DNA from 2 places in the Ellagibacter sp. genome. Region 2 is predicted to be linked to the other one. Evidence: riboswitches for the same ligand, from Rfam matches in the RefSeq annotation. Region 2 holds a riboswitch; the other holds the start of a gene.

Region 1 (14,784 bases), on a different contig from region 2:
TCGCATCGAAGTTCGCGAGGTCGAACAGCTCGTTGTTGTTCTCGTCTCCAAGCATTGCGTCTCCCTTCGTCGTTTACTATTCGTTGTCGAGATCGATGACCAGGCCATCCATAATCTTGTTCACCGTGCGGACCGCGCACATCTTGCCGCACATCGTGCAGGTCCCCTCGTTTTCGGGAGGGGCGCTCTCAAACACCTTGCGCGGGCGCACCGGGTCGATCGCAAGCGAGAACTGCTCTTCCCAGTCCATGCGACGACGAGCATCCGACATGCGCGCATCGCGCTCGCGCGCGCCCGGGATACCCTTCGCGATGTCTGCCGCGTGCGCTGCGATCTTCGTCGCGACAAGGCCCTCGCGCACATCATGGGCATCGGGAAGGCGAAGGTGCTCGGCAGGCGTGACGTAGCACAGGAAGTCCGCGCCGGAGCTCGCCGCGATGGCCCCGCCGATAGCTGCGGTGATGTGATCGTATCCAGGGGCGATATCGGTCACGAGCGGGCCGAGCACGTAGAACGGCGCGTTGTGGCACAGACGCTTCTCGAGCTTCATGTTCGCCGCAATCTCGTCGATCGCCATATGCCCCGGCCCCTCGACCATGACCTGCACGCCAGCATCCCACGCGCGCTTGGTGAGCTTGCCGATCTCGATAAGCTCGGAGATCTGGCCGGCATCGGTCGCGTCGTAGTTGCAGCCCGGGCGCATCGCGTCGCCGAGGGAAATGGTCACGTCGTGCTCGTGCAGGATATCGAGCACCTCGTCGTAGTACTCGTAGAACGGGTTCTCGTTGCCCGTCGCCTCCATCCACGCGAAGATGAGCGAGCCGCCGCGCGACACCACGTTCATGAGCCGCCCCGTTTCCTTGAACGATTCGATGGTGCGGCGATTCATGCCCGCATGGATTGTGACGAAGTCGACGCCGTCCTCAGCGTGGCGGCGAACGACGTCGAGGAAGTCCTCGGCAGTGATGGAGATGAGGGCCTTCTCGAGGTAGCCTATGGCGTCGTACATGGGGACGGTGCCGATCATCGCAGGCGACTTCTCGATCAGCCGCGTGCGGAACGACTGCGTCTTCCCACTGTTCGACAAGTCCATGATCGCCTCGGCGCCAAGCTCGAAGGCGATGTCGACCTTCTCCCATTCGACCTGCTCATCGGCAAGATCGCCCGAGATACCCAGGTTCACGTTCACCTTCGTGCGAAGCCCCTCGCCCACGCCTTCGGGAGAAAGCGACGTGTGGTGGATGTTCGCAGGGATGGCAATGCGGCCGGCTGCGACCCCCTCGCGGATGAACTCGGGCGCGCGGCCCTCCTTTTCAGCGACAATGCGCATAGCGGGCGTGATTTCCCCTGCGCGCGCGAAATCGATCTGCGTGATTTTGGTATGCGAAACTACCTGGCTGTTCGCCATTATCCGACTCCCTTCGTTGGCATTATCCACATCAGGTTTCGGGTCGAAGCGAAAGCGCGCTTCCTCTCAGCCCGCCGCGCAGCATAGCGCCACATGCGAGCTCCCCGGTTATGCAAAGATGCTAGGCGAATTATACGACAGAGGGAAAGGTCCGCCGCGCGATCGCCGAAAAGCCGACAAGCGTCACACGGTGGCGGGCGACGGCGCGGTGGCAGCTTCGCCCGTCGCGAGCGGATAGAAGACGTAGAGCGTGCCCTCCTCGACGCTCACCGCCGCCGGCTTCCCCGTAAGCTCGTTTGAGAGCCCAAGCGACGTGCGGTTGGAAAGCGGCTCGTCGTCGAGCGAGTATTCCAGGCCGCGCTCGATGACACCGCGCGCCGTATCGTTCGCCGAGAACACCGACACCACGCCCGTATCGAGCCCCTCGGGCAGCTCGAAGACGTCGGGCCCTGTGACGCAGCGCACCGCGAAGTCGTCTCCTACCCCCGTGACGTAGATGCCCCGCTCGGAGTAGCGCGCGAACAGCTGCAGGTTCGCGATCGTGTGGTCGAGGCGCTTTGCGAGCGCACCGTAGACGAAGAGCTCCTGGTTGTCCCAGAAGACGGCTTTCTCCATAGCGAGCTCCATGTCGCTTTTGTCCTTCTTCACCGGATGACGCGACACGCGACGACACCGGGGCACGTAGCCAAGGGAGTCGAAGTCGCCGATCGCCATATCGGCTTCGCGCCCGATTGCCTCGAGGGAGGCAAACCCGGCATCGACTGCGATTACGAAATCGAAGGCGCCTGCGGCGTCCATCGCCTTGAAATGCTCGGCGTTGAAGTCGACCGCACCGACAAGCGCACAGGTTCCCATGGTTGATTTGTCCTTTCCGTCACTTTGAGCATGCTCGTGGTACACTATTATACGCGAGTGGGCCTGACGGTCGCGCGCCGCAAGGCGTGAGGAAAGTCCGGGCTCCAAAGGGCAAGATGCCAGCTAACGGCTGGGCGGGGCGACCCGACGGATTAGTGCCACAGAAAAGAAGACTCCCTCTTTTGAGGGAAAAGCTGAAACGGTGCGGTAAAAGCGCACCAGCGCGTCGGCAACGGCGTGGCTTGGTAAACCCCATCTGGAGCAAGCGCAAATAGGAACGCGATACGGTGCCCTTCCGTGCGCTCGGGTTGCGTGCTTGAGACGCGTGGCGACACGCGTTCGAGATAAATGGCCGTCCCAACGACAGAACCCGGCTTATCGACCCACTCGCGCTTTGAGGCGCAAAGCCCGCATCAGGGCATGAAAAAGGGGCCGTTCGCTTTTGAACTGCCCCTTTCGCGTTTCTTGGAAGATTCCCCTAGTCGAGCTCGTCGAAGGAGAAGTCATCGTCGGCGTCACCGAAGCCCGAAAGGTCCTTCTCCACCGCGGAGGGCATGGGGGTTGCCGCCGCCACGGCGACGTTGCCCGTCTGAGGGGTGGAATACGCCACAGGCTCGGCGTTCATGGGAACCTGGACCTGCGCCGTCGCATCGGTGGTGTCGGCGTAGTGCGCCGCAGCGACGGAAGCCTGAGAGCCGCCGCCGATCTCGGCGAGCTTGCGAGAAGCGTCGTTGATGAAGTCGGTGAGAAGTTCCTGATACTCCTCGCGCGCGTCCTCGCGATCGTCCTCGAGCTTGCGAATGGCATCGATGACGTCCTGCTTGTCGTTGTTGGCGCGGTCGATGATGCGCTGAGCCTCGTCCTTCGCGTCCTGAATGGTCTCGGCCGCGGTGTTGTTGGCCTTCGCGAGAATCTCGTCAGCGGAGCGCTGCGCGATGATGAGCGCCTGCGCGATGGCGTTGCCGTCAGCCTGCTTCTCTTCAAGCTGCAACTCGAGCTCGCGGATGCGTGCATTTGCCTCGTCGAGTTCCTGCGAGAAGTCCTGAGCCGGAGCAGACGCAGGCGCCGGCGCGGCGGCAGGGGCTTCCTCGATCGGCTTCGCTGGCGTGTCAAACCCGTCGAAGCGCGAATCGTTCAATTGATCCTGCAGGTCGGCGATCTGGTTGTTGAGATTATCGATCTCATCGGCGACATGCTCGAGAAACACATCGACTTCGTCGACGTCGTATCCCTTGCGGTCAATCGAGAAACTTTGGTTGTGGATTTCAGCCGAGGTGATAGCCATTCATCTTCCCTTCGCCAGCAAAGCCTGCATCTTTACAGCAAGCCTATCAGCAGTCTTACACCAAATTGTAATACAAGCAACGCAACGATTGGACTCACGTCCACCATTCCTCCAATCGGGGGAATGAACTTCTTGAAAAGGTTGAGATACGGATCGCAGATCTTGCCGAGGACCGTGTTGATGTCGGCAAGGATGCCGCGATCAGTCGGGAACCAGGACAGCATGACGTACACGAAGATGAGCATCGAGTACACGTCGGACAGCGATACGATCAGGTATTTCAGGCTCAGCACGAGATAGCCTCCCCAGCTGCGCGTTTCACGCTCGAGATGTTCACCACGTTATAGCACTCCCTGGTTTCGGAGCGCGAGCTTCTCCGCGTCGGTTAAGGCGTCGCCCTTCGTGATCGCGAAGACTTTGTCCCCGACGCATTCCACCCCCGCATCGAGCGCACTCGAGACGCCGAAGGAGAAATCAAGGATGCGCTTGGAAAGCGAGTCGGGCGTGTTGCGAAGCGCGAGGATGACCGCATCGCCGCCTTTAAGAGCCCGGGCGATTTTCTCGACCTCGCCGTAGCTCGCCGGCTTGAGCACCGTGCACGAGCGCTTTGCCACATAACGCGCGCCCTGCGCCTGGGCGTAGGCGGACTGGGGATCGTAAGCGGAGCTCGCCTGTACCGAAGCCTTCCGCGCAGTTTCGCTCATTGCCGCGGCGGCGCTTGATTGCGCGGGCTGGCGCGTAAAGGCGCCGAGAGAGCCTTCCGCGGACGCGCTCGTCGCACCGGACGTGACGCCCATATGCGAGGACGGGGTCGTGGTCGCGGCATGCTTGCCCGTCGGCTTCGCCTCGCCCGCCGTCGGCTCGAACAGCGAGTTCAGCCCTTCGGAGCGGGTCGGACGCGAAGCGGCTGCCGCAACGGCGGCCGAGCCCTCCGGCGTCATCGTCGGAGGCAGCGAGCTGTCGACAGTGGTGCGCTCACCGCGATACGGGGTGTGCGCTGTCGTCATGCGGCGCGCGCTGGACGTGGAGGTACTCGATGAGCCCTCCCCGCGCGAGTGCGCACGCACGTCGTTGATTGATACCAGATTCGAGATGGTGGAATTCGAGCGAGCACTGCGAGTCGTTACCGGGGCGTAAGGATCATAGTCGTTTTCGGAGTCGTCCGCGTATTCAGCGTATTCCGAGTAATCTTCCTCGTAGTCGCCGTAGTCATCGTCGTAGTCGTCGTACCGGTCGTTCGAGCGACCGCGCACGGCACCGCCGCCGAAACCGAGTTTCGATTTGAGTTCGTCCAACATGCCTTAACTCCGTTTCCTTTCTTCCTGGCAGCTCCAGTAGTGGGTTGTCCTGCATCGTTTACAAGCCGCTTTGCGTGCTAACCGCACGTCAGGGGTGGAAGGAGGCGACCTAAAACGAGTCGCTGAAAATCGCCCGTCCGATGCGAACTATGGTAGCGCCCGCACGAACCGCCTCTCGCCAATCTTCGCTCATGCCCATAGAAAGTTCATCGAACGCCTCGGCGCTTGGCGCGGGGAGGGAGGCGCGAACCTTCTCCGCAAGCTTCGCCAAACCCTCGAAGCAGCGGCTTGCGATTTCCAAGTCGCCTTGCGGGGCCATCGTCATGAACCCACGCACGCGCACGTTGGGAAGCGTCTCGCACACATCAACGAGAGCCTCTGCCTCATCGGGCGAGACACCGCTTTTGCTTTCCTCGCCCGAGACGTTCACTTCGATAAGGATGTCCTGTACGATTCCCTTCTCGCGGGCGACTTCGTCGATCTTGCGCGCATGCTTCTCCTGATAGACGGAGTGGATAAGCGATGCGGAGTCGACGATATCGCGGATGCGCCGCGACTGGATGTTGCCGATGAAATGCCAGTGGGCATCGGGGAACGCCTGTGACTTGGGAACGATCTGGTCGGGTCGGTTCTCGCCGAAGTCCCGCGCACCTGCAGCGTACGCCTCCCCCACGCCCTCGACGCCGACCGTCTTGGAGACCGCGACGAGTCGCACCTCTTTGGGGTCCCTCCCCGCAAGGGCGCACTCCTGCGCAAGTTCCTCTTCGACCTTTTCATAACGCTCGGCTATTCCCATTGCCATAAACTCCTTACCTTGAACGGAAAGCGAGTGCACCATGGCGACCGCATACGCCGCCCGACGCACGATACGAGAAGAACCTGTCGGGCTCGCACTTCGTGCAGGCGTGCGCAGACGCAATCCGCTCGCGCGAAAGGCCCGCCGATTCGAAATCGAGGATGAGCGCCTCTTCCAAATCGACATGGTGCGCATCGGGCACGCAGCCTGGCCCGATCTCGCTTGCGAAGCGCTGCGCCACATCGGGCCCCGTCTCGAAGCACGATGCGCAGATATGCGGTCCGATATAGGCGTTGAACTCGGAAGGAACCGGGGCATCATACCCGAGCTCGCGCGCATCGAGAGCGGCGAGGCGCTTGCAAGCTGAAGAGGCGATACGCGCCACGGCTCCGCGCCACCCCGCGTGGACCACCGCCACACGCCCCGTCGGCGATACGATGATCACGGGAACGCAATCAGCGAAGCAGAGGAGCGCAGCGACGCGAGGGCAGGAAACAACGAGCCCATCGGCACCCGCATCCGCGGCATCTTGGATGCCACACAGCGCTTCGGGGTCGGACGTCTCGATGTTCACCAGGTCGGTTCCGTGTACCTGGTTGGGCACGACGAGCGGCATATCGGGCTCGCTGAGCGCGCAAAGGAGCGCACGTCGGTTTCCAAGGACGACATCGCGGTCGTCGCCAACATGAGTTCCCAAGTTAAGGCTTGCGTAATCGCCCTCGCTTGCCCCTCCCGCACGGCCTGTGAAGGCAATACGAACCGACGACGCGCCATACAACGCGTCGTCGGTGAAAATCGGGATCGAATCGATTGTTCGGGCAGCGAGGTGCGGCAACGGCAGGCTTGATGCCACCATAGCCGATTACCTCCTTAGCGCTGACGCCTCAAGAAATCAGGGATGTAATCCTCGTCGGCGAAGCGGCCTGCGCTCGGCGTGGTCGAGAAAGTAACCGGAGCGCTGCTCGGCGCCGGGGTCGGATCCGTCGACGCGAACAGATCCTTGCGCGAGAAATCGAGCGAAGACTGCTGCGGGGCATTCATCTTGAAGCCGGTGGCGATGACGGTGATACGAACCTGATCGCCCATCGACTCGTCGATGATCTGGCCGTAGATGATGTTTGCATTCTCATCGGCGCATGCCTCGACGGTGCGCGCAGCCTCGTCAACCTCGGTCAGCGTGAGGTCGGGACCGCCAGCGATGGAGAACAGCACGCGGGAAGCGCCCGCGATGGATGCCTCGAGCAGGTTGGAGTTGGTCGCCTGCTGCGCCGCGTCGAGCGCGCGGTTCTCACCCGTCGCGATGCCGATGCCCATCATCGCCGTGCCCGCGTCCTTCATGACCGTGCGGATGTCCGCGAAGTCGAGGTTGATAAGGCCCGGGATGGTGATGAGATCGGTGACGCCCTGGATGCCCTGGCGCAGGGTATCGTCGGCGATGCGGAACGCATCGAGCATGCTCGTCTTCTTGTCGACGATTTCAAGCAGTCGGTCGTTCGGGATGACGATGAGCGTATCGACCTTCTGAGAGAGCAAGTCGATGCCCTGATCGGCCTGGTTGCGACGAAGGCGCCCCTCGAAGGAGAAAGGCTTCGTCACGATGCCGACGGTCAGCGCGCCGATTTCCTCGCGCGCGATTTCTGCGATGATGGGAGCGGCGCCCGTACCCGTGCCGCCGCCTTCGCCAGCAGTGACGAAGACCATGTCGGCCTCGGCGAGTGCCTCGCGAATTTCTGCACGCGACTCCTCGGCTGCCTGGCACCCCACTTCGGGGTTCGCGCCCGCACCGAGACCGCGCGTGAGCTCGTCGCCGATGTGGATCGTCTTATCGGCGTCCGACATGAGCAAAGCCTGGCGATCGGTGTTGACGGCGATGAACTCGACGCCCTTCACGCCCGCTTCAACCATGCGGTTCACGGCATTGGTACCGCCGCCGCCTACGCCGACGACCTTGATGACCGCCAAATGCTCGGAACCTATTGTGTTTGGCATTGTATCCTCCACACCTGCTGCGATTAAAATGCTGCGTTTCCCACTGTGGGTGCAGTTTTACCTGCGTTATTGTACACGATGATACCTCGATTGCAAATTGCACGGGTCGAGGCCTTCGGCCGAGTCCATGAAAGTGCCACTATTGGGCTACTTTACAAGGACCGCCACGTCGGGCGATCGACCACGCGCACGTTGATGTAGGCGACCTTGCCCGGGTTGTCGTTGAGAATCTGCAGGCACACTCGCTCTTTCTCGCGAATGTTCTGGGCGGGTCCGAACGCGATCTCCACGCCGCCTTCGAGCGTGAGCTTCGTTGATTCCGCATCGGTCGCGGATACGGTCTTCACCTGGTTGGCAAGATCGGTCGTCATACCGGAGACGATCGCAAGCGCGTTGTTCACGTTTTCGTCGGTGCACTTCGTCCCGGTTTCCGCCGAGGTTCCATAGGGCACGTCGGTGATGTGGAGCGCGTTTTGCGCATCGTCGTAAATGCGCTGGTTGAGCGATTGGCCGAGCTGAGTGTCCTGGTCTGGAATGGCCATAAGCCACATCCCGTCCGAGGAGATCGCCCAGGGCTGGGTCGACTTCGCATCCGATGTGGGAACCTCAACGACCGCGGCCACTGTGCGCTCGGTCACGACGATCTGGAGCGTATGGGGGAAGATGCGGTTGCACGAGACGCTTTTCACCCACGCATCGCGCAGAAGGCTGTCCTCAATCGCCTTCGTATCGACGCGCAGAAGCGTCTCGCCCTCGGGCACCGACACGAGCGCCTGCAGATCGGACTGGGTGAGGTGCTCGACGCCTTCGACTTTGACCTCGTCGATCGAGAAGACGCTCGAGAAGTACAGGACCGCGGCGCAGGCAATGAGTGCGGCGATCGCCCCGAGGACGACCCCGAGCTTCACGAGATGGCGATGGTAGCTTGCGCGCACGCGCTCGGCGCGGCTTGCGCGCTCGATGTCGCCCACGCTTCGGGAGCGATAGCGCACCGAACCGCCCTCAACCGCGCGCCCACCTTGGACGGAGCGCGGCATGCCCGAGCCCGGCGTGCGCGACGACTGTGGACGCGCAGAGGACCGTGGGCGCGGGGCCGGTGCGTTTTGGGGACGCCTATTCGAAGCCGAGGAGCTTGACTTCCGGCTTGAGCGCAACGCCATAAGCTTCCATTACCTTCCCCTGGACAAGTTCGATCAACGACAACACATCGCGGGCCGTCGCATTCCCCGTGTTCACAATGAAGTTCGCATGGACATCGGAGATGCGCGCGCCGCCGACGGCACTACCTTTGAGCCCCGCACGCTCGATCAAGTCGCCTGCCGACGCACCTTCGGGGTTCTTGAAAACGCTTCCGCATGAGGGCTGACGCAGTGGCTGGGTCGCCTTGCGGCGCTTGAGCGAGGCCTCCATCTTCCCCCTAATGTAGAAGGGATCGGCGGGCTCCATGTTGAGCTCGCACTCGACCAGTATCTCGTCGACGGGAAACGACGAGCAGCGATATCCCCACTCGATCTCGCTGCCGTGGCGACGCACAAGGCCCCCCTCGGCCGAGAACGAGGTGACGCTCTCCACGCGCGCTCCGAGCCATTCGTCTCGAGAGCCGGCATTCATGCGCAAGGCCCCGCCGACAGACCCCGGCGTGCCCACTGCGAACTCGAGCCCCGCGAGCGAGCGGCGAAACGCCTCCTGCACAGCAGCGGAAAGCGGCACGCCGGCGCCGAGCATGAGACGCGATTTCTCCTCGTCGTAGCGCATGCTGCGGAAGTCGCGCCCGAGCACGATGACCGCCGCGTCGACGCCCTCGTCAGCGACGAGCAGATTCGAACCCCGACCGACGATGTACCATTTCTCGCCCACAGCCTTGCAGGCGTCGAGCACGCGTGCGAGCGCACCTACCGAGTGGACGCGCGCGAAATAGCGTGCCGGCCCGCCGATGCGGTAGGTGGTATGGCGAGACATGGGCTCGAATGGGTTGATTTCCCCGTCGAAGCGCTCGTCGACGAGCAGCGCCTCGAGCGGCGAGGCGTGACGTGCGACCATGAGTTACTCCCCCGCACCAGCGTCCGCCGCGCCAAGCGCTTCGACAAGCTGCGGGCCGATCGCCGTGACGTCGCCCGCGCCCATTGTGATGACCAAATCACCCGGCTTTGCAAGGGCGGCCATATGGGGCACGACGTCGAGGCGGCGCGGAACATAGCTTGCCGCAGGATGCCCGCTGTGGTCGAGCACGACGTTGAGGAAGGTCTTGCCCGACACGCCGGGGACCGGCGCCTCGCCGGCAGGGTAGACGTCCATGAACGTCACCGTGTCGGCATCGTCGAACGCTGCGCCGAACTCGTCGTGGAGCACCTCGGTGAACAGCGGGGCACGCGAGTAGCGGTGCGGCTGGAACAGCACGTGAACATGGTTGAAATCGAGCGTCTTAGCAGCGGCGATGGTTGCCGCTATCTCGGTAGGATGGTGGGCGTAATCGTCCACGACGGTAACGCCCTGCGCCTCTCCCACCAAGTCGAAGCGACGACGGACGCCCGCGAAATCGGCGAGCACGCAGGCCGCCTTCTGCACGTCGAGCCCGAGCGCCCAGATGAGCGTGAGCACCGCCGCGGCATTGAGCACGTTGTGCACACCGGGATTCTGCTTAACCTTGCCTTCGACCCGCGTACCGTCGGGAAGCTCGAGCGTGAAGGAAGAACCCACGCCATGCGGGCCGTAAGACACGACGCGCGCGTCGCATTCCTCCCCCAGACCATACGTGATCGCGCGGGGGTGCACCTCGCGCGCCGCGCAGACGAGCGCTTCCTCCTCGCCGCACACGACGACGGGGCCGTCCTCGGGGACGGAAGCCATGAACTGCTTGAACTTTTCGAAGATCTCGCCGAGGTCCTTGTAGTGGTCAAGATGGTCGGCCTCAATATTGGTGACGATGACGCCCGCGGGAGAGAGGAACGTGAACGACTTGTCGGACTCGTCGGCTTCGACCACGTAGTACTTTCCCGTGCCGGAATGCGCGTTAGTCCCGTAGGAGCGGACGATGCCGCCGATGAGGAACGTCGGGTCGAGGCCCATGCCGTCGAGCGTACTCGCGAGCATGGAGGACGTGGTGGTCTTGCCATGCGTGCCCGCCACCGCGAGCGTGTCGAGCCGCTCGCCCAAGCGCGCGAGCATCTGGGCACGGTGGATGACGTTGAGGTTGCGGCGGCGTGCCTCTTCGAGCTCGGGGTTGTTGTCGAGGATTGCCGTCGAGATGACGACGGTGACATCGTCGCCTTCGGGCACGTTCTCCGCCGCCTGGCCGATGGCCACGGGGATGCCGTAGCTTTTCAGCTGCTTGGTGTAGCGGCTCTCCTTGATGTCCGAGCCGGTGACGACCATGCCCTGGTCATGCGCCACATGCGCGATACCGCTCATGCCCACGCCGCCGACGCCGATGAAATGCAAACGTTCAGTGCTCATAGTGATCGATCCCACCCGTTGGTTTCCCGTTATTCCAAAGAGCCTATTGTAGTCCATGGTCAGCCGAAGACGCGGCGCCCATCACAACATCAGCCAATTTCGCCGCCGCATCGGCAGTCTTCTGCTCACGAGCGGCCGCGGTCATGCCCGCACGCACATCCGCGTCGTCGATAAGCGAGAACACGAGCTGCGCAAACTTGTCCGAGCCCACCTCGGCGTCGGGAATCATCTCCGCGCACCCCGCCGCAACGTAGGCGCGGGCGTTCGTAGTCTGATGGTCGGCCGTCGCATGGGGGTACGGCACGAGCAGCGCCGGGATGGCGCGCGCCGAGATCTCGGCCAGGGAAGTCGCACCTGCGCGCGACACGATGGCGTCGGTCGCGGCGAGCGTCTCGCCCATGCGGTCCTGATACCCCATGACGTGCCAGCGCTTCGCCTCCTCCTCGGTGAGCGCGAGCTCGGCCGTCGTGCGATCGAGATCTTTAGGGCCCGTGATATGCACGACATGCAGGTTCTCCCGCGAGAGCAGTTCGGACTTGAGCGCTGCGATTCCCTCGTTGAGCTGGCGCGCGCCCAGGCTTCCGCCGAAAACGAGCAGCATGAGCGCATCGTCGGGTATCCCGAACATCCGGCGGCCTTCCTCGCGCGTTGCAAGCAGCACCTTCTTGCGCACCGGGTTGCCTGTCACGTGCACCTGAGTGGCAGTCGGAATGGCAACGCCCTCCTTCGCACACTCGTAGGTCAAACACACCGCACGTGCCTTCTTGGAAAGCTCCTTGTTCGCAAGGCCCATGACGGAGTTCTGCTCATGGACGACCACGGGGATGCCCATCTGCTCGGCCGCACGGGCGACCGGAATAGAGACATACCCGCCGAAGCCAACGACCGCGCTCGGCTCGATCTCGGAGAACCAGCTCTTGGCTTCCTTCGTCGAGTGAGAGATGAGCTTGAGCGCCTTCACGAGCGAGAGGGGATGTTTGCGGTTGAAACCGGACGCCTCGAAGGGCTGAAATGCGATGCCCGCTTCGGGCACAAGGCGCGACTCGACCCCGCGCGGCGTGCCAGCGAAACGCACCTCTACCCCCCGCTCTTCAAGCACCTCGGCGAGCGCAAGCGCAGGATTGATATGACCAGCGGTTCCCCCGCCCGACAGTACGACGAGCATACGACTACCTCCTTCGAGAAGACGACCGCCCTGCAGCCGTCTGAGATTCCGTGCGATTCGATGCGGCCCTCTGCGCGCGGCCGCCACCGTAGGACTGCTCCCGCGCGGACCTGCGAGCCCCCGAGCGGGCAGCGTCTCGCGGGCTATCGCCTACGCCGTCCTCCTCGCGCCTGACGACGCGCAGGCTCGAGCGGCGTCGATCGAACTCGTCGGAGGAGGCCGCATCGCGCGACACGGACAGGATAAGCCCCACCATGATGAGCGATGCCAAAATGGATGAGCCTCCCGACGAGATGAACGGCAGGGGCTTGCCCGTCGTGGGGAACACGCCGATGGCGCACGCGATGTTCAGAAACGCCTGGAAAACGAGGGCGATCGTGAGCCCGCCCGCAATCATCATGGAGAAATCGTCGCGCGCAGCGCGGGCGATGAGCGTGCCGGTGTAGAGGACGCCCAGAAAGAGGGCGATAACGGCAAGGCAGCCGACCATGCCGAGCTCTTCGCCGATGACCGCGAACACGAAGTCGCTGTCGCTCGCGAAAAGATACTGGTACTTCTCATGCCCATTGCCGAGGCCGACGCCGAAGATGCCGCCTTCGGAAAACGCAAAATACGAGTGCATGATGTTGTAACCGCTGCCGTAACCGCCCTGGCCGTCGTCCCAAGGGTTGAGGAAGGACCAGCGGTCGGCGCGGTAACCCGTGCCGAACATGGCAATAAGGCCGAAAACGAAGATGGCGGCGAGGATGATGGCAAAAATGCCGATAGGAAGCTCACCGTACCACAGCACCGCAAGTATCGCCACGATGCAGATCATCGTGGTGCCCAGGTCGGACTGCGTTTTGTAGATAATCGCAAGCGGCACAAGCACGAGCAGGAAAAACCCCCCGAGGCAACGTCCCCCGCTGATCTCGCCCGAAACGAAATCGGCGTAGATGCGCGCGGAGACCAAGACGAACACGATCTTCGCGAACTCGGAGACCTGAATCGTCACAGGACCGAGACGCAGCCAGCGCTTAGCGCCGTAGTTGTCGACACCAACGAGAGCCGTCAGCAAGATAACGACGACGAGCAGCGCTAATGCCGCCCAAAGCCACTTAGTTCTCCATATCGACACCGGAATGAAGCGGTAAATCGCGAACGCGATAAGCGCACCGAAAACGGCATACATCACCTGGTCGGTCAGGCTTTTGAGCGCATCGACTCCATTGTTGATGTTCGAGATCGACCCCGCCGAGTACACCATCACGAACCCGATGAGCACGAGCGCGAGCACGCAGAGCAGAAAGCCGATGCGCGGGCCGTGTATCGATGCGGGGACGGCGTTGCGGGAACGCTGGGTTCTGGGCATGCGAAACTACCCCGCTATGCCTCTGCCGAGCGGACGGCGACAAGTTCCTTGAAGACATCGCCGCGCTGCTCGTAGCAGGTAAACTCGTCGAACGAGGAGCATGCGGGGGAAAGCAAGAGCACATCCCCCGGCGCAGCTGCCGCAAGGCCCGCGTCGAGCGCATCTTCCATATGATTCGCCGCGATGACGGCAAGCACGCCGTCCTCGCCAGGGCACTCGCCGCCGAAGGCCGCAAGGAAGCGCTCGCGCGCCTCGCCGAAGATCACGACGGCCTTCGCATGCTCATGGGCGGCGGCAACGAGCGGAGCGAGATCCGTTCCCTTGTCGTGTCCACCGAGCAGCACGATCGGGCGCGTAGAGCCGAAGGCCGAGAAAGCCTTGAGCGTCGCGTCGACGTTGGTTGCCTTGGAGTCGTTGTAGCAGGCCACACCGGCTACGCTGCCGCAGGGCTCGATGCGATGTTCGAGCGGCGCGAAGGAGCGAAGCGATTGGGCGACAAGCGAGTCGTCAATACCGAGCGCGAGCGCGCAAGAAGCCGCGACAAGCGCGTTCTCCGTGTTGTGTTCGCCCTTGATTTGCAGCTCGGACGCAGCGCACAACCGATGCTCCACGCCCCGAAGCGCAACCGTGAGCACGCCATCGGGCGCGACAAAGGCAGCGTTCTCGGATCCGCAGCGGGCACGCATGTCACCAGCGATCCCGTCTTTGGTGCCAACGGGGACATAGTCGAAGCCGCGCTCGTCAGGCGTCATGGTGCGTAGCTCGCGGATACGCGCGCGAACCGCGTCATCGGTCGCGCAGAGAACGGCGGTGGAGTTCGGGACTTGCGAGAGGTTCGCTATCACCTTCCACTTCGCCGAAGCATAAGCGTCAAGCGTCCCATGCCACTCGATGTGGTCGGGGGTGATGTTCAAGAGCACCGCAACGTTCGGGGCGAAGCGCGAAGTCGACTCGAGCTGGAATGACGACACCTCGGCCACGTACACGTCGGTATCTCCCGCAGCCACGCGAGCAATGCAAGCGTCGCCGATGTTGCCGACTGCACGCGCTGCAAGACCCGCATCTTCGAGCAGATGGGCGGCGATTGACGTCGTAGTCGTCTTGCCGTTCGTGCCCGTAATGGCGACCCACGTGCTCGACTCGTCGGATTCGCGCCACGCGAACTCGACCTCGCTCACCAACTC
Region 2 (14,784 bases):
CGCGTCGGTTGCGAAGAATGAAGGCTACGAGCAGATCGCCGAAATATTCCGCAAGACTTCGGCGAACGAGCAATATCACGCCAAGATGTGGTTCCGCGAGCTCGAGGGCATTGGCAACACGGCGGAAAACCTTGCCGCTGCTGCCGATGGCGAGAACTTCGAGTGGACCGACATGTACGACGAGTTCGCCAAGACGGCTGAAGAAGAGGGCTTCCCCGAGCTCGCCGAAAAATTCCGCCAGGTTGGTGCCATCGAGAAGCACCACGAAGAGCGTTACCGCGCGCTGCTGCACAACGTTGAAACCGCCGCTGTGTTTGAGAAGAGCGAGGTCAAGGTGTGGGAATGCCGTAATTGCGGCCACATCGTCGTAGGCACGAAGGCTCCAGACGTGTGCCCCGTCTGCAACCATCCGCAGGCATACTTCGAAATTTCGGCTGAAAACTTCTAAGCCGAAATCGATCTCGAAAGCCAATATCAAGCATCGTAAGAAAGCCGCCCGAGGGCGGCTTTCTTGATGAGATTTCCAGCCATTCGGGACCTATTCGCACAGCTGAAAATGATAGACCTCACTACCGTTCCATTTGAGAAATAATTCGCTGAATATTTACGAGGTCCCTGCTGTTTTTGCAAACTCTCGTCAATCTTTTGCAGGCGGCAGTAAAGGGGGCAGGGGCTAGGTGATTAGTCTCACTCCCGAGCGGGACAGGGGGTCGGGAACTTGCCTCGCTCCCAGCAAGCCCATGCCCACAAACGCCGCTAATCGGTCGGGAGCGGCGTCGTCGTCGAGCGCCTCCCGAGGCGAACCTGCGCGATGCAGACTCCAGCGAGAATGATCGCCACACCGAGCCATTCAACAGCGGAAATCGGCTCCCCAAGCACAAGCATGGCGAGGAGCAGACCCGCTGGCAGCTCGGCCGACGTCATGATGGTCGACATGCCAGGCGTCAGGTGCGGTGCCCCCAAGCCGAAAAGCAGAACTGGCAGCGTCATGCCGAACAGCCCGCACACAAACGCATACGGAGCGAAGCCGTCGAGCAGCGCGCCGGAAACGATGAAGTCGGGGCACACCACGTGCGATGCGATGACCACGCCCGCGCACACGATCATGCCGCGCTGCTCGTTCGAGCAGGGAGCCTTCACCCTCCCGGAAAACGTCACGAAGCACGCGCAGCTGATGGCCGCACCAAAGCCGCACGCAAGTCCCAGCGGATCGTAGCCCGCGATGCCCGTTTTGTAGACGCCGCTCGCGAACACGGTCCCGACAACGACGACTGCGGCCGCGATGACCTGGAAAAGCGCAGGCGGCTTGCGCGTCAAGATGATCTGGAGCACCGTGCCGATCCAGGTGAACTGGAACAAAAGCGTGAGCGCCACCGAAACGGACAGAACGCTCATCGCATAGCAATAGAGTATCGAGGTGCAGCAGGTGATGCATCCCAACCCCATGAGCGAAAGCGCCGAACGGGCACCAACGCGCTGCCAGCGTTTTCCGCGCGCCATCGACACCGCGAAGGCTATTGCGAATAGGATGAGGCCGAACCATCCTTGACCTGCGACGACTTGATTCGAGGTGAACCCCGCAGCATAAGAAAGCTTGTAGGAAGTCGCCATGAAACCATAACTTGCACCGCCGAGAAACACTTCAAGCGTGGCGATCGCGCGCACTTTGGTCGCTTCGCTTGGGGTCGCCTTGCGTGGGGCGGCCTCGCTTGGGGCCATCGCGTTCGCCACCGGCATCGCTGGGGGAATCGCGGCAGGCATGTCGTTCGTTTTCACTGTGAGCTCCTTTTGCACATCGGCGCCCGAGGAGCGAGAAGAAAAACCACGCAACCGAGCGTTCGGCTACGTGGCGAAAAGTGACGCGCCGCCAAGGCAAAGGAGAAGACGGCTTCCCGTCGCCGTTCCTTCGAGAAAGAAGCCTTCTTGCCGAGCACGCCCAAAAAGTCCACGTGAGGTTTTAGCGAAAGAGATGATACCAGGTTGCGAGCGCAAATGCGAGCGGAGGCTAACAGGCGGGGGCGGGGAGCCGAGAAGCGGGCGGAAACCAGGTAGCGGAGACCACGAGAAAGGCAGGGGCCTCGCAGGTGGAAAGCAAGAGAGGGAAGCAATCAGACGCCTCACGGGCGGCGGGCACAAAGCGAGTCGAAGCGGAAGCCACGCTCGGCTTTCGGAAATCTCCCGGGTACCAAGCAGATGAAGCAACCCCACCGCAACGTCGCCCGAGAGATAGCCGCCGCCCGACATGTACGCGCACAGCGGCCAACTTAGGTGTACCATTGCCCCAACAAGTTCGATGCAGGGGTGCCCATCGTGCGGAAACCGCGCGGTTGGCTGAGAGGGCGCAAGCCTAACCCTTTGAACCTGTCAGTTAGTGCTGGCGTAGGGAGCATCTCAGGTTCTATCTGGGGCGCCCGCTTATGCTGGCGTCCCATTTTTATGCCACGCTCCGCAGACGGAGCGGGTCCTTGAAAGGAATGCGCATGATTGAGATGAACCAGTTGCAAAGCGGAATCGTAGAAGCGGCGAGCAAGGTGCGCGCGAACAATCCCATGGCGGGGTCGATCACCAACAGCGTGACCATCGACTTCGTGGCGAACGCGCAACTCGCTGTCGGCGGCTCGGCCGCCATGGTCTACCTGCCCGACGAGGGCGAATGCCTCGTCGCCGCGGGTGGCGCCGTCTACATCAACATGGGAACGCTGCTTCCCGTGTACGAGGAGACGCTTCCCCGCACGGCCGCGGCGGCGCACGCAGCGGGCAAGCCCTGGGTGCTCGACCCGGTCGGCATCGGCATCGGCAGCCTGCGCACCGAGCTTCTGCGCAGCTTCAAGCCCTCCAAGCCCGCCATCGTGCGCGGCAACGCCTCCGAGATCATCGCGCTTGCAGGCCTTTGGGATCTGGAAGGCGACGCAAGCGAGCTTTCCCGCGCCCGCGGCGTCGACACCACCGACACGGTGGAAGCTGCGCGTGATGCAGCCGTGGCCCTTGCGCGCTACACCGGCGGCGCAGTGGCTGTCTCGGGCGAATCCGACCTGGTCACCGATGGGTCGACCGTGGCAAATTCCACGGGAGGAAGCGCTCTTATGGGCAAGGTGACGGGCTTCGGATGCTCCCTCGGCGGCGTGGCCGCGGTCTACGCCACGCAAGCCGACCCCTTCACCGCGGCGCTTGCCGCCGTCGCGCACTACAACGTGGCGGGAACGCGCGCGGCAACTGCGGCGGACGCACCCGCGAGCTTCAAGGTTGCCTTCATCGACGAGCTCTACCGCGCGACGCCCGACGACATCGCGAACAACCCGCTGCGCGTCGAGGAGGCTTAGCATGAACACACTCATCGCCGTGGCAATCGCGCCCTTCGGCGTGGGAGACGAGCTCTCCTCCGAAGTCGCCGAGGTCGTGAAGGTCATCCGCGAATCGGGCCTTCCGAACAGGACCTATTCCATGTTCACCGAAATCGAGGGCGAATGGGACGAGGTGATGCGCGTCGTGCGCGATGCGACGTTCGTCCTCGCCGAAAAGGGCATTCGCACCGAGGTCATCCTGAAGGCAGACGTGCGCCCCGGCTTCTCCCATATGATGGACGAGAAAGTGGCGCGCGTGAACGCCCTTCTTGACGGCGAGGGCACCAAGGGTTCGCAGGCTGCCGGCAAAGGCGACCCGAACGGCAAAGCCGGCGAAGCGGACGGGAGCAACCCTAACGACAGCGGCAACCCAAGCGGCAAGCTTGCCGCCAGCGAAGACAAGGAGGTGCGCGCATGAGCATGAGAGATGCGCTCGATATTTCATCCTACCTGGTCATTGGGCCGGAGAACACGTGCGGGCGTCCCGTGGGCGATGTCGTTTCGGCGGCGCTTGCAGCCGAGTTCACCTGCGTGCAGGTGCGCTCGAAGGTGTGCTCGGCGCGCGAGCTCATGGCCTGCGCCGACGAGGCGGCCCGCGCCATCGAGCGGGCGGGCGCAAGCGAGAAGGTCGCGCTGCTCATCGACGACAGGCTCGACGTGGCCTTCGCCGCGCGGGAAGCGGGCATGAAGGTCGATGGCGTGCACGTCGGGCAGTCCGACGTTCCCGTCGAGGCGTGCCGCAAGCTCCTCGGACCCGATGCGGTCGTGGGACTTTCCGCGCGCGCGGACGAGATGCTCGAGTACGTGAAGACCGCGGACATGAGCCTTGTGGACTACCTGGGCGTGGGCCCTTTGCATGAAACGCCCACCAAGCGCGACTGCGGACTTGCAGCCGACGGCACTATCATCACGAAAAGCATCGATGACCTGCGCGAACTCGCCGTCGCAAGCCCCGTTCCCATCGTGGTCGGTGGGGGAGTGAAGGTGGCGGACATCCCTCTCGTGGCGCAAACGGGCGTCGACGGTTTCTTCGTCGTGTCCGCCGTCTGCGGCGCGAGCAACCCGGAGGCGGCGGCGCGCGAGCTGGTGTGCGCGTGGCGGGAAGCGAAGGCGAGCTGAGTCAGCCGCAAAGCGCGCGCAAGGGTATAATGGGCGAAGCCGATATGTTGTCGGCGTCTAATCAGCAGCAATGCGCAACGCAGCGCACGAAAGGGGCACGCGATGACTTACATGGTTCGCATCAAGGAATTCCATGGCACGGATGCGGTGTACACCTACACGTTCGACAACCTCAACGATGCTCTTGCACGCGTGTCCCGCTTCCTCACGCCCGGCAACCTCTTCGACGAGCGCGTCGAGGTCGACCCGACCGGCTTCAAGGAGACCATCCGCATCGAGACCATCCAGGTGTGGCTAGGCGAGGCCAACGAAGAAGGCACCGAAATCGCAAAGGATCTGGGCTACTGGAAGTTCAAGTCCAAACTCGGGGAATAGCTTTCGACGGTCCTCGGGACCACACTGACTCTCCCGAGGATCGTCGAAAAGTCCGCTACATGAACCGCAATAATAATCACGCAGATTGTTTTTTGCTACGCTTCCTTCAGGAAAAGCAGAATGCTCGCTTATTGCCAAGCGAGCATTTCTCGATTTTATCGTTTAATATTCAGGGCTTAGCAGGAAGTCCGCTATGTGCATCGTCTTGATGCCTTCGTAGTTCCCTCCCGAGAACTCATCCGTTGTGAGAACATATTTGGGATAGTTATCGCGGACCTCCAGCAAGCGGTCGTATTCCCGTTTTTCCGTTTTCGAAGAACGAAGCTCCTGCGTCACCTGAACATAAAGCTTTTCATTTTGCCGAGCTGCCACAAAGTCGATCTCTCCACTGCCAAATTTACCGACATTGACGGTGTACCCTCTGCGACAAAGTTCCAGGTACACGACATTCTCAAGGCTAGACGCCACGCTGTCGGCGTTGTAACCGAGAACGCTGTACCGCAGGGCAGTGTCTGCAAGATAGAACTTTTCCTGCGTTTTCAGGATTTCCTTGCCCTGTAAGTCAAAGCGGGAGCAGCGGTGAAGCAGGTACGCGTTTTCCAGCTTCTCCAAGTATCCATAAACCGTTTCGTTGTCCAGCGAGCGGCGCTCTGCTTTCAAATAATCCGAAATGGATTTTGCCGAAAAGGTATTGCCAACATTGTTGAAGGTGTATTTGACCACACGCTCCAGCTGGTCAATCTTTCTCACCTGATTGCGTTTCACAATGTCCGAGAAAATCGTGGAATTGTAAATATCCCGCACGATGGTGTAGACCTCATCCTGAGAATATGCCTGCAAGTGTGTTGCCGGGAAACCGCCCAAACGCACATAGTTCGCAAGCTCGGCTTTCGGCTCTCCGACTTCGGCATATTGGCGTTTAAACATCAGGTACTCGCCAAAAGACAAGGTGAATATGCGAAAAGACACATACCGTCCCGTCAGATAGGTCGAAATCTCGGAAGACATCATACGGGAATTCGATCCTGTCACATACAGGTCCACATCGAAGTCCGATGCCAGCGAGTTGACGACTCTTTCCCAGCCCTTGATTTCCTGCACTTCGTCGAGAAACAGGTATGTCTTTCCCCCTGGCAAAAGGTGCTCTTTCAGCTCTGCATACATCTGCTTCGCCGTCATATCCTCATATTCCATCGAGTCATAGCGGCGACTGACAATGCGCTCCTCTGGGATATTTCGCTGCGTTTTCAGCTGTTCCATAATCATTTTCAGAATCGTTGACTTACCGCAGCGGCGTACTCCTGTAAGGATTTTCACAAATGGCGAGTCAACATAAGACATAATCTTATCTACATATAAAGGTCTGTAAATCATCGCGACCACCTCCATTTGCAGCTAATATACCGCAATTCTCTTCGCCAATCATTAGTTTTGCGGTTTAAAACCGCAAAACTTTATGAAGATAATTATTGTTGCGGATTGGCCGTCAAGAAGCGAGGGTTAATCACCTTCACTTAGATTTGAGGCCATCAGCTTGTCGGACTTCGCGTTCTTGAAGCTTATTGGCGAACAAAGCAAGCCGCTGCCTCTTCCATACTGGCCCATGACCCTCAGTACGATCAATCAAATCGGTCAACCTCCGCAAGCACGACCTGAGCAACATGCGATAATGGAAGGCCAGATGGGGAAAGCGAGCACGGGAGGAAACCATGGGAAGCAAGAAGCGATCGGCGCGGGCACGCGAAGTGGCCGATTTCAAAGCCCAGCTCGAAAACGGCCTTGGGGGATTGGACAATCTGTTCGCGAACGAGGAGCGGCGCGAGCAGAAACGCGAAGCCGACCATGACGCGGCGATGCGCTGGAAGTCGTGCGAGAAGAAAAACCGTTACGCGACCAGGGACGAGGCAGAAGAAGCGCGCACATGGTGCGAGGAGCGCGGGACGCGCGGCCTTGAAATCTATCGCTGCGAATACTGCGGCGGGTGGCACTTGACGTCGCACCCCTTCGAATAGCGAGGAGGAGGCCCCTTAGCGCTCCGACAAGACGAGGCCTGTCACGGTAAGCGCCACGCCAAGCACGATTTGCCAGGTGAGAGGCTCGGCGAGCACAATGACGGACGCGACCACCGTCACCACGGGCGTGAGGTAAAGGTAAGCGCTCACGTTCACGACGCCGACGATTGACGCCGCCTTGTTCCACATGACATAGCAAGTAGCAGACGCGATCAGCCCCAAAAACAGCAGATTGCCCAGCATGACGGGGTCGAGAAGCCCCGCAAGACCCGCGCCCTCGGCCCCCTGGCCAAAGCCCATCACCGGCAAAAACGGCAGCATGAACACAAGGCCCCACGCGAACGTGCGCTTCGTCGTAGCCACAGTCGAGAGGCCCAGCTTCGCAATGCGCTTGCCGATAGTGGAATAGACTGCCCAGGCCAGCGCCGCAAGCACGGCGAGCAGGCAACCCGCAAGCCCCGCGTCACCTGCGGCAGCGCCCGTGAAGCTGATGAGCGCGATACCCGATATCGCCATCACGAAGCCCGCGAAGAACTTCACGCCGACGCGCTCCTCGCGCGTGACGAACGTGGCGATGAGCGCGATGAACAAGGGCGCAATGGCAACGATCACACCGACGTTCGAGGCGCTCGTCATGGTGAGCGCGATGTTCTCCATAAGGAAGTACAGCGTCACTCCCGTCGCGCCCGCCAGCGCGAACAGCGCCTCGACGCGCGCGCCCATGAAGAGGGTCACGCGGTGGTGGATGACGCACAGCGCGAGAAAGCCCAGCGAGAAGCGCAAAAAGAGAATCTCAATCGGGGTCACGACGGTGAGCAGCACCTTCGTCGACACAAACGTGACGCCCCAAACGAACACGGTGAGGAAGGCGAGGATATGGCCTTTGGCGCGGCCTCGCGCGTTTAGGGAGAGTATCGCTTCTTGCATAGCTTTCGAAAGGGTCCTTACCACTCGTGAATCGTTCGTCTGCGGCATTATAGCAAGCTAGACGCAACGCAAACACGGTGCGGCGACAGTCGGCGGGGTAGCGTCGGACTATTCCTTTCACCCCCTTCGCCAAGAACCTCTCCGCAGCTCGTCGAGCAGCCCTGCAACCCCAACGCCGCGCAGGACCAAGCAGCACTCGGCCGCAGCCACTCCGCCGCGAAGACAGCTGGGCAGGCGCTTTCCCAAGGTAACCTCCATTGTTTCCAGCAATTGAATTATCCCAAACCCGTCGCTTTATAAGCGGAAATGAAATATGATGGAAAGCGTGGCCTTTATTCATATCGGTTTTCAGGATATCGCGGGGAAGGGGCATTGATGCCAACTGGATTCGAACTGATCAAGCAGCAAGTCGAGACGAAGAAGCTCGGGGAAGAGCTCCCCATCGTGGGATGGTTCCATTTCCCCTTGGCAGACCCTGTCGCCGACGATTTCTACGCTGAAACCGTCAACACGGCAACCGCTGGACATTGGGACCTCATCAAGATTATGACCTGCGGAAACTATATGCCCGTCGCATATGGCGCCGACTATGAGTTCTCCACGAACCCGCAGAAGTGGGACGGCGTCTTCCATTCGCATCCCATCACCTCGGCCGAGGACGCCGGCAAGCTCGGAGTGCTCGACGCGACGAACGACACGCTCGCCGCTGAGGTCGCCGTCGACGGGCGCATCGTCGACACCTACAAGGGCGAAAAGCCGGTGCTCGCGACGCTGTTCGACCCGCTGTCGTGGGTGCAGGAGCTTTCCACGCCGATGAACCCCGACTGGACCCTCGACCTCATGCGCTCCGATCCGAAGGCGCTCACGCACGCGCTCGAGGCGCTGCAGGAGACCAACGACCACTTCCTCGATGCGCTTATCGACAAGGGCATCGACGGCATCTTCATGACCACGAAGTTCTCCCGCTCGACGCTGATCACCCCCGAGGAGCACCGCGAGTTCGTCGTGCCCTACCTTGAGCACATGGCGAAAAAGCTCAAGGGCCGCACCTGGTTCTCCATGCTGCATGTCCACGGCGACGAGGGCCTCTACATGGACGACCTTATCGACCTCGACTACCAGGCGTTCAACTGGGAATGCTGCGGCACCGCCCCGAACCTGACGAGCGTCGCCGACATGCGCAGGAAGACAGACAAGGTTCTCATCACCGGTTTCGACCAGAACCACGACTTCTACGGCACGCCTGACCAGGTCAAACGCCGCCTGGCAACCCGTCTCGAGGACACGCTCGCGCAAAACGACGGCGGAGCGCTCATCTTCGGGCCTGGCTGCACGCTCCCGCTCGACGTCGACCGCTCGCTGTTCTCCCTCATCTACGAGGTGGTTCACGAGGCTGGACTGCGCTAACCCCGCATTCGCGCGCCAAGGACAAGCCCACACAAGCGAGCAGCAAGAAGGAAACAGCCGTCATGAACGAAAGAACCTACAAAGCGTACGTGCAGATTCTCGAAGACGAGCTTATCGTCGCAACAGGCTGCACGGAGCCTATCGCCATCGCCTTTGCGTCGGCGAAGGCGGCACAGGTGCTCGGCAGCGAGCCCGAGCGCATCTCCATCTCTGTCAGCGGAAACATCATCAAGAACGTCCATAGCGTCACCGTTCCGAACACAGGCGGACAGCACGGCGTGAAAACCGCGGTCGCGGCCGGCATCGCCGCGGGCGACGCCGACAAGGGGCTCGACGTGCTCTCCAGCCTCGATGACGACGGGCGCGCCTACATGGCCCGCTACCTGGAAGAACACGAGATCCGGGTCGAATTCGCCGACACGAGCGAGCCGTTCTACATCGACGTGCGCATGTTCGGCGGCAACGGCGGGTCGGCGCGCGTCGTCATGGCGAAGAATCACACGAACGTGGTTCTCGTCGAACGCGACGGCGAGATTCTCCAGGACACGCGCACCGAAGACCCAAGCGATGGGGAAAACGCGCTGACCGAGCTCCTCAACGTTGCCGACATCCTCGAATTCGCCGACACCGTCGACTTGGCCGACGTGAAAGAGATGCTCAGCCGCCAGGCGGAATACAACTACGCCATCTCGTGCGAGGGGCTCAAAAACGACTGGGGTGGGCGCGTCGGCAAGCTCTACGCATCCGACGCCTACCCCGACGACCTGCTCACGCAGGCAAAGGCCGCAGCAGCAGCCGGCAGCGACGCGCGCATGGGCGGATGCCCCATGCCAGTCGTTATCGTGTCGGGCAGCGGCAACCAGGGCATCACGGCCTCGGTTCCCATCGTGGTCTACGCCCGCGCGCTTGACATCCCGCGCGAGAAGATGCTTCGCGCGCTTGCCGTGTCCGACCTGATCAGCATCTACCAGAAGTCGGGAATTGGATGTTTGTCCGCATTCTGTGGCGCCGTGAGCGCAGGCACCGGCGCAGCATGCGGCATCGCCTATCTCCTCGGCGGGCGCATGGAGGAAATCGAGCACACGATCGTCAATTCGCTCGGAACGGTGTCGGGCATGGTCTGCGACGGCGCGAAGCCTTCCTGTGCCGCCAAGATCGCAATGGCACTCGAGTCGGGCGTGTTCGGGTATCGCCTGTTCAAGAATGGAAACGAGTTCTACGCAGGCGACGGAATCGTCACCATGGGCGTCGACGAGACCATCCGCAACGTAAGCCGCATGGCCCGCGAGGGCATGAGGGAGACCGATCGCGAGATCTTGAGCATCATGATCGACTCCGAATAGCCGATTAATAGTTCGAGGCCGCTGGGCTCGCAGGTTGCGGAAAGCGATTCGCGACCTGCAAGCCCAGGCGGCCCCAGCTGCAACAAAAGCGGAACAGCAATGCAATGCGCCCTCAGAGGGAGCCCTGCCGAACGCGGGGAACAGCCCTCCGAGGGCGCTTCTCTTTTACTCGGTGAGCGCCAGGAACTCGGCGACCTGGGCCTCTATCACCTCAAAGCTGCTCTCCCAGAACTCGCGCGTCGTCACGTCGGCGCCGGCCACAGCCGTCGCCCCCTCGACCGTATCGGTCGTCGTGGCGCTCAAGAACGCCTTGTAGCACTCGACGAACGACGGGCCCACTTCCTGATAGCGCGCATACAGCCCGTGCGCAAGCAGCAGGCCGAACGTGTAGGGGAAGTTGTAGTAACTGAGCGTCGTCATGTAGTAGTGCACCTTGTTCACCCACATGTAGGGGTGAAGCGCGTCGGGGTCGAGGGCGGGCCCGTACGCCTTCTTCTGGGCATCCTCCATCAAGTGGCAGAGGTCCTCGGCGACGAGGTACTTCTCGGCGCGCTGCTCGAAGACGGACTTCTCGAAGAGGAATCGCGAGAAGATATCGCACACCGTCTGAGCGACATCCGAGAGCCTCGCGTCCAAAAGCGCGATGCGCTCCTCGGTCGTCTTCGCCTCCTCGATAGCGGCGCTCATGAGCATAAGCTCGTCGAAGTTCGAGGCCGTCTCGGCGACAGGCATGGTATAGCACCTGTTCAGCGGTCGTTTCGTTTCAATCTGCTGCCCATGGAAGGCGTGCCCGAGCTCGTGTGCGATCGTGTCGACCGCGCGCAGCGTGCCGTCGAAGTTGGTGAGCACACGGCTCTGACGCTGGTTGGAGAGGTTCCGGCAGAAGGCGCCGCCGCTCTTTCCTGGACGCGGGTCGAAGTCGATCCAGCGCTCGTCGAAGGCTCGCCCGATAAGCTCGCCGAGTTCGGAAGAGAAGCTTCCCAAGTGCTTGACCAGGTACGCGCGCGCCGACTCGATGGTAAACGAGGGCGCATCGGACGACTCGCTCACGACCGGGGCGAAGAAATCCCACCATGGAAGGCCGTTTTCGTGCCCGAGAATCTCCGCTTTGCGCTTGAGGTAGGCTTGAAGCGTCGGCAAATGCTCCGACACGACCTCCCACAGCACATCGAGCGTCTCGTTTCTCATCCGCGACTGGAAGAGCGCCATATCGAGCGGGGAAGAGAACCCGCGCATCTCCGACTGTAGGATGACCTGCTCTTTGATGCCGTTAAGTGACGCGGCAACACCGACCGAGATGGCTTTCGAGCACTCGATTTCGGCATCAAAGGCTTTCCTACGCGTCTCCGCATCGGTCGAACGGGCAAGGTTGCGCAGCTCGGTGAGCGTAAGTTCCTTCCCATCGAGTGGCGCGGTCGCGAAACCGACCAGGCTCGAACGCAGGTCGATCCACGCATCTCCCGCGCACCCCTGCATGCGGGCGAAAACGTCCTCCGCATCGGAGCTTCCCTGGTGAGCGCCCTCGAGCCTCATCTGCCCGATCACAAAACGATAGTCAGCGAGGAGGGGAGACGCGGCAAAATCTTCCTCAGTGAGCTCAAGACCCGCCGTGCAGCGACGAACGAAGAGGCTCGGGCGCGCCATCTTCCCGTAGCCCTTGCGCAGGGCGGCCATCGCCGAGAGGGCCTGCTTGTCGCCTGCATCGACGGCGCTGCGCAGATAGGTGAACTCATGAAGGTCCTTGCCGATCAGCCACAGCTCCTCCTCACGCTTAAGGAATTCGCAGAGCGCCTCGACGTTAAAGGTTCGCTCGCCGCGCTCAATCGGTTCAAGCGCCGAGATATACTCATCGATAAGCTGGGAAAACTTCTCGCAGTCTTTCACATACGCCTTGTCATCGAAGCCTTTGTAGAGCGCATCGAGGCTCCACTGGCACGCGGCGTCCACATTCGAGTTGCAATTCGTTGAAGTCATCGGCTCATCCTCTCCTCGATAAGCGTCTTGAAGAAATCGACCCCGAAGGGCAGGGCAGCGCAATCGATGTTCTCATCGATTCCATGAATGGTCGCGGTTTGCTCCGCCGAGAAGAGCATCGGCGTGAAGCGGATGCAGCACGGCGCGACCTCGGTGAAATGTTTGGTGTCGGTTCCGCCCGAGAGCAGGACCGCGCGCGGCTCCGCTTCGGGATATACCGAAGAAATAGCACGTTTCACCTGGGCATATGCATGCCCGCTCGTATCGGAGACGGGGCTTGGCGGCGTACTCTTGCTCACCGTCACCTCGACATCGTGACGCTTGGCAATGGCCTCGAGGGCAACGCGAGCCGATTCCGCCGTCCGGCCAGGAGCCAAGCGCACGTCGCACACCGCCCACGCCTCGCGCGGAACGACGTTGGGCACGCTCGATGCGCCCGCCATGGTGAACGCGACGGTGGTTCCCGACGTATCGAGAAGGTCGGGGCGCGCATCGCCCTCGAACAGGTTCGCGGCATCGACTTCGGCCATGAACGCGCCCAAACGCACAAGCGGCGAGTTCTTAGCAACGTTCATGGCGTGGCCGCCCGGCCCGAAAGCGCTGCACTTGAAGATGGCCTGGCCTTTCTCGGCCACGGCGACCTGCGCGATGAGCGAGCCGTCCTCGCCGCGGACGACGCAGGGACCCTCGTCGACGAGCAGGTCGATGTCAACCTGCTGCTCTTTCAAATAGTTCGGCACAAGGTCATTGCCGCCGATTTCCTCGCAGTCGCTCGAGGCGACGTAAATATCGAAGGCAGGGGAAAAGCCCGCCTCGATGAGCTCCTCAAGAGCCTGCAGGATGCACAGGAGATTGCCCTTGATATCAAGCGCACCACGACCCCAGACACGACCCTCGGCGATTTCCCCGCCAAAGGGCTCATGGGTCCAAGGGCCCTCGGCATCGACGACGTCCTGGTGGCTCATAAGGAGCAGGGCAGGCTGTTTTACCTCGTCAGCGCTTGCAGAGCGCCAGCAGAAGAGCAGGCTTCCCCCATCGTCTCCGAACATCTTGAGCTCGCACCGTTCGAAAACGGCGGGGAACAGCTCTTCGAGAAGAGCGTGGAAATCCTCGAAGGACTGCGCATTACCCGGCTCCTGAACCGTCCGCATGCGAATCATGCGTGCAAGCTTCTGGGCATAAGCGCTCGCTCGCGCCGACCGCTCGTCACATTCCATCATTCGATTGCCTCCTTCAGCAATGCCGCTTCAACGAAAAGAGTCTCCGCTACCGAAGAGGGTTGGCGCTATGCCGCAGGCTTCACGAACTTCTGGACGAGGGCGACCAGCATGTCAGAAATCTTCTGGAGCGCCTGCACAGAGCAATGCTCGAAGGGCCCATGGGCATACTCGCACCCTGCGCACAAGTTGGGGCAGGGAAGGCCCATGTAGGAGAGGCGCGCGCCGTCGGTACCGCCGCGAACGGCGATGATGAGCGGCTCGATGCCCGTGTCCTCCATCGCCTCGCGTGCAAGCTCGACGAGCTCCATATGGGGCAGGATCTGCTCTTTCATGTTGTAGTACTGATCGGTGATGAAAAGCTCGACGCATTCGCAGCCGTAGCGGGCGTTCATGAGCGCCGCCGCCTGCTCCATGATGCGCTTGCGCTCCTCGAAGCGCTCGCGATCGTGGTCGCGGATGATGTAATCGAGCGTGGCCGTCGCGACATCGCCCTCGATCGAGCCCAGGTGGAAGAATCCTTCGCGGCCCTCGGTAGTCGCGGGAATCTCGGTCGCGGGAAGAAGCGCGGCGAACTCGCAGGCCAGAAGCGCAGCGTTGCGCATGCGGTTCTTCGCGGAACCGGGGTGGACCACCTTGCCCGTGATCTTCACGACGGCGCTCGCGGCGTTGAAATTCTCGTACTCGAGCTCGCCGAGCTCGCCGCCGTCGACCGTGTAGGCAAGTTCGGCACCGAACTTCTCCACATCGAAGAGATCGGCACCGCGACCCACCTCCTCATCAGGGGTGAAGCCGATGGAAAGCGGTCCGTGGGGAGTGTCAGGATTCTCGTGCAAATACTCCACGAGCGACATGATCTCAGCCACGCCCGCCTTGTTGTCGGCGCCGAGCAGCGTGGTGCCGTCAGTCACGATAAGGTCGTCGCCAATATGCTTCGAAAGCGTGGGGAAGTGCTCCTCGTCGAGCACCATGCCGAGCTCCTCGTTGATGACGATGGGGCCGCCCTGGTAGTTCTCGACGATGCGAGGGTTCACGCCCTCGCCGCTCGTCTCGGTGGCGGTGTCCATAT

What was found. A riboswitch is a leader RNA that binds a small molecule or an ion and turns the genes downstream of it on or off. The one in region 2 is predicted to bind thiamine pyrophosphate.
Region 1: linked by a shared signal. The riboswitch ahead of thiC (phosphomethylpyrimidine synthase ThiC) and the one ahead of thiM (hydroxyethylthiazole kinase) in region 2 are both predicted to bind thiamine pyrophosphate.

What each region holds. Positions count from the first base shown of each region.
Region 1 is NZ_DBFSAP010000046.1:26,260-41,043, reverse strand. Features, by position in the region: gene ACMRQN_RS06780 (cysteine hydrolase family protein) at 1-55, opposite strand, end outside; gene thiC (phosphomethylpyrimidine synthase ThiC) at 77-1,408, opposite strand; TPP riboswitch at 1,400-1,525, opposite strand; gene ACMRQN_RS06770 (thiamine diphosphokinase) at 1,592-2,263, opposite strand; RNA gene rnpB (RNase P RNA component class A) at 2,318-2,657, shown strand; gene ACMRQN_RS06760 (DivIVA domain-containing protein) at 2,742-3,548, opposite strand; gene ACMRQN_RS06755 (YggT family protein) at 3,581-3,841, opposite strand; gene ACMRQN_RS06750 (cell division protein SepF) at 3,890-4,846, opposite strand; gene ACMRQN_RS06745 (YggS family pyridoxal phosphate-dependent enzyme) at 4,956-5,648, opposite strand; gene ACMRQN_RS06740 (polyphenol oxidase family protein) at 5,656-6,498, opposite strand; gene ftsZ (cell division protein FtsZ) at 6,513-7,631, opposite strand; gene ACMRQN_RS06730 (cell division protein FtsQ/DivIB) at 7,784-8,668, opposite strand; gene murB (UDP-N-acetylmuramate dehydrogenase) at 8,745-9,671, opposite strand; gene murC (UDP-N-acetylmuramate--L-alanine ligase) at 9,675-11,084, opposite strand; gene murG (undecaprenyldiphospho-muramoylpentapeptide beta-N-acetylglucosaminyltransferase) at 11,128-12,249, opposite strand; gene ACMRQN_RS06710 (FtsW/RodA/SpoVE family cell cycle protein) at 12,254-13,600, opposite strand; gene murD (UDP-N-acetylmuramoyl-L-alanine--D-glutamate ligase) at 13,615-14,784, opposite strand, start outside.
Region 2 is NZ_DBFSAP010000014.1:28,971-43,754, reverse strand. Features, by position in the region: gene rbr (rubrerythrin) at 1-448, shown strand, start outside; gene ACMRQN_RS01675 (EamA family transporter) at 757-1,776, opposite strand; TPP riboswitch at 2,288-2,403, shown strand; gene thiM (hydroxyethylthiazole kinase) at 2,481-3,320, shown strand; gene ACMRQN_RS01665 (thiamine-binding protein) at 3,322-3,759, shown strand; gene ACMRQN_RS01660 (thiamine phosphate synthase) at 3,756-4,460, shown strand; gene ACMRQN_RS01655 (hypothetical protein) at 4,563-4,835, shown strand; gene ACMRQN_RS01650 (ATP-binding protein) at 4,998-6,209, opposite strand; gene ACMRQN_RS01645 (hypothetical protein) at 6,545-6,847, shown strand; gene ACMRQN_RS01640 (DMT family transporter) at 6,863-7,774, opposite strand; gene ACMRQN_RS01635 (uroporphyrinogen decarboxylase family protein) at 8,150-9,181, shown strand; gene ACMRQN_RS01630 (serine dehydratase subunit alpha family protein) at 9,244-10,524, shown strand; gene ACMRQN_RS01625 (M3 family oligoendopeptidase) at 10,690-12,498, opposite strand; gene ACMRQN_RS01620 (M20/M25/M40 family metallo-hydrolase) at 12,495-13,718, opposite strand; gene pepT (peptidase T) at 13,784-14,784, opposite strand, start outside.